One region of the Paenibacillus sp. FSL L8-0470 genome, then DNA from elsewhere that is predicted to be linked to it. Evidence: riboswitches for the same ligand, from Rfam matches in the RefSeq annotation. Region 1 holds a riboswitch; the other holds the start of a gene.

Evidence for each region. Region 1 has a riboswitch for glycine ahead of NST99_RS32850 (amino acid permease). Riboswitches for the same ligand answer to the same signal wherever they lie in the genome.
Region 2: another riboswitch for glycine. It lies ahead of gcvT (glycine cleavage system aminomethyltransferase GcvT); the one in region 1 lies ahead of NST99_RS32850 (amino acid permease).

The regions. Positions count from the first base shown of each region.
Region 1 is NZ_JBBOZM010000001.1:7,207,491-7,210,909, forward strand. It holds gene NST99_RS32850 (amino acid permease) at 1-1,309, opposite strand, end outside; glycine riboswitch at 1,473-1,553, opposite strand; gene NST99_RS32855 (AAA family ATPase) at 1,671-2,681, opposite strand; gene pnuC (nicotinamide riboside transporter PnuC) at 2,678-3,355, opposite strand.
Region 2 is NZ_JBBOZM010000001.1:6,727,419-6,730,837, reverse strand. It holds gene gcvPA (aminomethyl-transferring glycine dehydrogenase subunit GcvPA) at 1-888, opposite strand, end outside; gene gcvT (glycine cleavage system aminomethyltransferase GcvT) at 885-2,009, opposite strand; glycine riboswitch at 2,246-2,342, opposite strand; gene gcvH (glycine cleavage system protein GcvH) at 2,525-2,917, shown strand; gene NST99_RS30730 (hypothetical protein) at 3,001-3,419, opposite strand, start outside.

The DNA of each region.
Region 1 (3,419 bases):
ATAATAAAATAAACCATAACGGCGTCAATAATAAGGCCGGACGTGTTTCTTCAGCAAACAGCATAATAATGAGTATGATTGCAAACAACGCTAAGACTACATAATTAATAAATGGGGTGAACGGGGCTTTGAATTTTGACTTCGCCTGCAATTCGGGCTTTGTTTTCTTATACCGCACATGGCAGATCAGGACGATACCCCAAACCCAAATGAAACAAATGGCACTGATGGTTGTCACGATTCCAAAAGCAGTCTCCGGAATCAGCTTACTCAAAAGAGCTCCCATGGATAACACAAGCGTGGAGATGAAGAGCGCATTGCTTGGGACATGATTTTTATTCAGCTTTGCAAAATTGGCTGGAGCCTGGTCATTCCTGCTCAAATTATATAGAATCCGGCTTGTTGAGAACATTCCGCTGTTACAGGCAGACGCGGCTGAAGTTAATACGACAAAGTTAATAATTCCAGCAGCAATCGGTATCCCGACTAAACTAAACGTTTTAACAAAAGGACTTTCTGCCGGATTTAGTTCTGTCCATGCGTTGATGGATAATAAGGCAATAATGGCACCCACGTAGAAAAATAGAATTCTCAAAGGGATTTTATTAATCGCTGATGGGATGGTTTTTTCTGGATTAGATGTTTCTGCTGCCGATACCCCCACCAATTCCACACCTACAAAGGCAAACACAACCATTTGAAAGGAAAGTAAGAACCCTGAAATCCCGTTCGGGAATACTCCCCCATGCGCCCAAATATTACTGACAGTAACCGTTCCGTTAGCTGTTTTGAATCCAATCACGAGCAGGATTGCCCCGATAACAATCAACGCGAGAATAGTCACTACCTTGATTAATGCAAACCAAAACTCTAATTCGCCAAAACTTTTTACAGTTAATAAATTGAGCCCTAATAAAATGATCAAACAAATGACGGCAGGAATCCATTGCGGGATATCAAACCAATATTGTACATATACGCCAACAGCTATAATATCCGCCATAGCCGTCATGATCCAACAAAACCAATAGGTCCATCCGGTTACAAATGCTGCGCGCGGTCCAAGATAATCTTCGGCGATGTCTGTAAAAGATTGATAACCCGCTTTTGACAACAGAAGTTCTCCCAACGCCCTCATAACAAAAAACACGGCAATACCGACGATTAAATAAGCAAAGATGATGGATGGTCCTGCGAGTTGTATAGCTTTACCTGATCCTAAAAACAATCCGGTCCCGATGGTCCCCCCAATTGCAATGAGCTGAACATGCCGATTCTCTAAATCTCTCTTTAGTTCTTGTGGTGCCATGTGAAACTCCCCCCTCTAAATTTAATAATTCTTTGTGAAATAATGAACAAGTAAAAATGACAATAAAAAAGAGACTGGATGCGCTCCAATCTCACGGTCATAAGAATATTAAATAAAATACACTCATTATTCTGACGATTATCAGAATAACAAATGAAATATCCAGTACTCTTCTGTCCTTTTGCCTGAGATTGTGAACCCTTCGGCGCCGGGGAATCCCCACGGTCTCTCCAGAAGCTGCTCCTGCTATAGTGTGATCCATAGCATTCATAGCTTAGAAATTATTTGATTATAGGATCATAACTTCTTTTAAATATTTTTCAATACTAATCATAGTCAAAAGTTTTGTCAATAACATTAATTACCACCGTGCTTCGCCAAAATAATTATGATAGGGCTTGAACGTTGCCAGTACTTCGTCTACCTTGCCCATTCGTTCCTCCAGGCTTCCCCGAAGCGTGATGTACGGAATCCGCCGCGCCTTCAAATCCGCAATAATTTGCTTATGGAAAATATGCCGCTTCTGATTCCCGCTGCGGTCCCATGTATCCTCGTAAGGAATATCGTCGTCACACAGGAAAAAAAGGTCATACCGCTGTGCATTTTCCAGGGCGATCCGGGTTAAGCGTTCAGGGGCCCGGCCGTGGTAATCCAGGGCAAACATATAAGTGGTGATCGCATTGGTATCGACAAAAAGATATTTATCCGCTTGCAGTAAAGCCCGCTCTTCCCGCTCCATATGGCCGACAGCAATTTCATCGAACGCCTCCAAGCCAATTCGGCGGTCCACCTGATGCTCCGTCCAATAATCGCGCCCGTATTCGCTCGCATAGGTTGTACGATACCGCCGGGCCAACGCTTCGGTGATCGTGGATTTGCCGGTAGACATCGCTCCCACAAAAACCACTTTTGTTATTAAATCCCGATATACGCTATCGCTCACATATTCCCGGTACTTGTAAGGATCCGAACGGACCATAGTAGCTGAAATCGGTACCTGCCCGCGGGCTTGATCCACCCTCCGGTCTACTGCGCCCAAAGCGATGCTCATATGCTCTCCGTAAAACTCGCTGGAGTAGAAATGTGTCACTTGCTCGCCTTTCAGTAACCCCAGAATATATTGCTCTTCCCTTATCTCATGCTCCCGGTTGTTAGAATACCCATCGGGACCGTCCCAGGCTTCAATCACCCGTACCGCCGGGTAGAGCTTGCGAATCCAGTTGGCCCGGATATGCAGCGGGATCGGGGTCACCGTCGTCTCATAGATCACTACAATCAGTTCATCGACCTCTTGCAGCGCCGTCTCGAACATAAACTGATGCCCTTTATGCAGCGGGGCAAACTTCCCGAGCGTCAAGCCAAGTCTCTTCATGCTGATACCTCCCTAGCTCCCTTGTTCCAATTGTAGTAGCCGTATACAGCGTTAACCAGATACGCACTCCACATGACGATCATCAGCAGGCCTTCACCGCTCCCCTCCAGCATTCGAATCACCCACAGCAGCACCGTGAACATATTGAGGACCATATAGACCAGCCATTGTTCCTTGAATCTTCGAACCATTAAAAGCGTGGCGACAACGGATAACACCGTCGTAATCGCATCAATATAAGGCGAATTCTGCCCCGGTATGAACGATAGACCCAGGCCCAGCAACAGGCTGCCTAATACGCAGAACGCCCCCACAAGGAGCAGACGCTTGAGCTCCAGCTGACGCATGGACAGCTTGCCGTTAGTCTGGTTATTTTTCCACATGTAGAAGCCAACCACATTCATAGGAACAAAGAAAAGCAGATTTAGCATAACCTCTCCAAACAAACCGTTGACGTAAGCCAAGTATGCATAACCAACGGTATTGTACATCCCAAACACATAACTCATCAGATTTCCCTTCGCCGCGAGCACCACGCACAGCACCCCGGTGATAAAGACCGTAAATCCGAATAAAGAATCCTTAGAAATCACCGTAAATCCAACAGCAATTGAGGTAAACAAAACCAGCCAGGTCAATTCAAACAGGTTCCAGCCGCCCCATGATTTATTCACTTGCATCCCCTCTGCTTTCATCCGATTTGTGCACCATAAGGTTAGTTCGTTCTTACTTTCAATT
Region 2 (3,419 bases), 480 kb from region 1:
GACAATCCGGCCCGGCATGCGGCGCATCAGATGCTCCGCTACGGCGAAGAATCCGCAGGTTGGTCCGCCCAGCGAAGCCGGAATGCCCAGCGGCTGCGCGTCACCGACGACGATGTCGGCGCCGAGCTTGCCCGGCGTTTCCAGCACGCCGAGCGCCAGTGGGTTGGCGCTGACAATGAACAGACCTTTGACGCCGTGAATCAGCGGCTCGATGGCACCGAGATCTTCTATCGCGCCGAAGAAGTTCGGTGACTGCACCAGGACAGCCGCCGTGTCGCCGTTGATGGCTGCGGCAAGCTTCGCTTGGTCGGTTACACCGTCTTTATAGTCAATCTCTACGACATCGAGGCCCCAGGCACCTGCCGAAGTGCGCAACACCTGGCGGGCCTCCGGATGAACAGTTCGGGAGACAATCAGCTTTTTGCGTTTGGTGGCACCAGCTGCAAGTACTGCCGCTTCTGAGAAAGCCGTAGCGCCATCGTACATGCTGGCGTTGGCCACCTTCATGCCGGTCAGCTCACAAATGTAGGACTGGAATTCAAAGATCGCCTGCAGCTCGCCTTGGCTGATTTCCGGCTGGTAAGGAGTATAAGCAGTGTAGAATTCCGAACGGGAGATGACATGATTGATAACGACCGGGATATGATGGTCATAGAGGCCGGCGCCGAGGAAGCTGGCGTGGGTATCGAAATTGGCATTTTTGTCGGCCAGCTCTTTCATATGGCGCAGCAAGGCGTATTCATCCAGTGCCTCCGACATCGGCATAGTTCCCTGATAACGGACGGCCTCGGGGATATCGGAGAACAGCTCCTCCATGGACTGAATTCCGACTGCTTCCATCATTTCGTGGCGGTCTTGTTCAGTCATTGGCAGATAACGGTGCTTCATTGCGGCTTCACTCCCTGGCTCTTTTTGTAGAATGGCGCTTTGACCACGACAGCCTTGAGCTGCTTGCCGCGGATCTCTATGTTTACCTCTGTACCTATTTCACTGTAAGCTGCATCCAGCAGCGCAAGTCCGAGATTGCGTTTGAGTGTTGGAGACTGTGTTCCGGTAGTCACTTCACCGATCTTTACTCCATTCCCGTATACAGGGTAGTGGGAACGCGGAATGCCGCGGTCGATCATTTCCAGACCGACGAGGCGGCGGGGCAGACCGTCAGCCTTCTGCTTCAGCAGCGCATCACGGCCGATGAAATCTTCTTTATCCAGCTTCACGAAGAACTGCACGCCTGCTTCCAGCGGCGTAATATCCGCCGACAGCTCCTGGCCGTACAGCGGCAGCTTGGCTTCAAAGCGCAGCGTGTCGCGTGCGCCAAGACCGGCCGGTGTCAGGCCGTGTGGAGCCCCCGCTTCCAGCAGGCCGTTCCACAGCGCAGCCGCCGTATCCGGCGGCGCGTAGAGCTCGAATCCGTCCTCGCCGGTATATCCGGTGCGGGAGAGCAGAACGTTCACACCGCACACCTCGGCGTTCTCGATGAAGTGGAAAGGCTTCAGCTCAGCAATGGGAGCCGTTGTAACTTTGGAGAGGATGGCCTCAGCCAGCGGGCCCTGCAGGGCGAGCAGAAGAGTCTCATCCGAGATATTGCTCAGGCTGACTCCGCTGAATTCTGCGGTGAGATGATGCTGCAGCCACTGAAAGTCCTTGTCGATGTTGGAGGCGTTCACGACAAGCATGTAACGCTCTTCACCGAGGCGGTATACGAGCAAATCATCGACAACACCGCCGTTTGGATATAGAAGCAGCGTGTACTGCGCTCCACCGTCTGCCAGCTTGCTGACATCGTTGGTCGTCATTTTTTGCAGGAAGGCTTCCGAGCCGCTGCCGCTAACCATGAATTCACCCATATGTGACACATCGAACAGTCCGGCTTGTCCGCGGACGGCCTCATGCTCCTTGACGATTCCGGTAAACTGCACCGGCAGCTCCCAGCCGCCGAAGTCAATGCATCTGGACTCCGCATAAGCAGAATATAGGTCATAAAAAGGCGTTCTTTTCAAAGCGTTCATGTGCTCACTCCCTTGGTCTGATTACATGCAAGCCTAACGGGATTTCCTTTGCCGGCAGGGACGGAGTCCGTTTCTGCCCATTAAAAAAAGGACAGGCGGAAGCCAAATATGCGCACGCGCATATAGACTTCCGCTCTGTCCTTTGTACCTGAGAGTTACCCTGCTGTGAACCCGGCAGGTTTCCCCGTTGGTGACCAGTACGCTGCAATTGCAGGGCCTGATGCTCTCCAGAGATGCGTCCGGCAAAGGTCCTTTTGCCTGAGAGATTCACCCCGTAGAGGGCTTACTCCTTCGGCGCCGTCTTCAAGAGACGGTCTCTCCCTATGCCATCATTCGCAAACCGTATAATTTTCTGCTGTCTCCATTAAAGCGGGTATGGAGGTGCACTGTCAACAAAAAAACGTCAAAAAGATGACAAATTTTTATTTCCTGTCAGTTATATTGACATTGAGCAGGACGATAACTTAGTCTATAACTAAATTCACAACTCCAATTCGGAAATGAGGCGGCTTGAAATGAGTGAAGTGCTAGATAACCTGCTGTACAGCGAAGAGCATGAATGGGCGCAGCAGGGCGAAGGACGGTTAATACGTGTTGGGATTACGGACCATGCCCAGCATTTACTAGGCGATATCGTATTTGTGGAATTTCCTGAAGTTGGATCGGCTATTTCTGCCGGGGACAGCGTGGGCAGCATTGAATCCGTGAAGACGGTTTCCGAATTATACTCACCGGTATCGGGAACGGTTACCAAGATTAACGATGCACTGGAGAACAGCCCGGAGCTGATTAACGATCAGCCGTACAGCGGGGGCTGGATTTTTGAACTGGAGATCGAAGGCGAGTATGCTGACGCCGTATCGGGACTGCTGGACGCAGCCGCTTACCGTGAACGGGTTGGGGAATAGCAATTGGTTTTGTGGAAAATTAATTAAAGACGGATTTCGCGCATTAGCTGCACTAATGTGAGGAGTCTGTCTTTTTTGCGCTTTCAGCGGCTTGGGAAATCTGCAAGTCCCGGATAAAAATGTGGAGCCATCCGCCACAAGAGGGGCAGCAGTGCAAGGCCAATCATGACGAATAAACAGCATAGAAGGATAAATCTGTAGACTTTGCGAGGGGGTGCAGCCGGTCTGAGCACAAAGTAGTAAACGCCGATAGAGTAAAAGGGGTACAGCAGGACAGCTGCCATGGCCATGCAGACAAAAAAGGTCATCTCACCGGCTGAGCTGGGGATCATTGTGTCCGGGTAATACACGGGATCAAGCTGCAAAAAGATAACCACAAGCGGCACATAAGCGAAAAACAGGTGCAGAAAAAAGCAGCGGATGCGTCCGTTGCCGGCCAGACCGTAGAGCATCCACCAGACTCCCAGCCAGGGCAAGGCAAAAGCGCCGCCCGCAAGCAAAA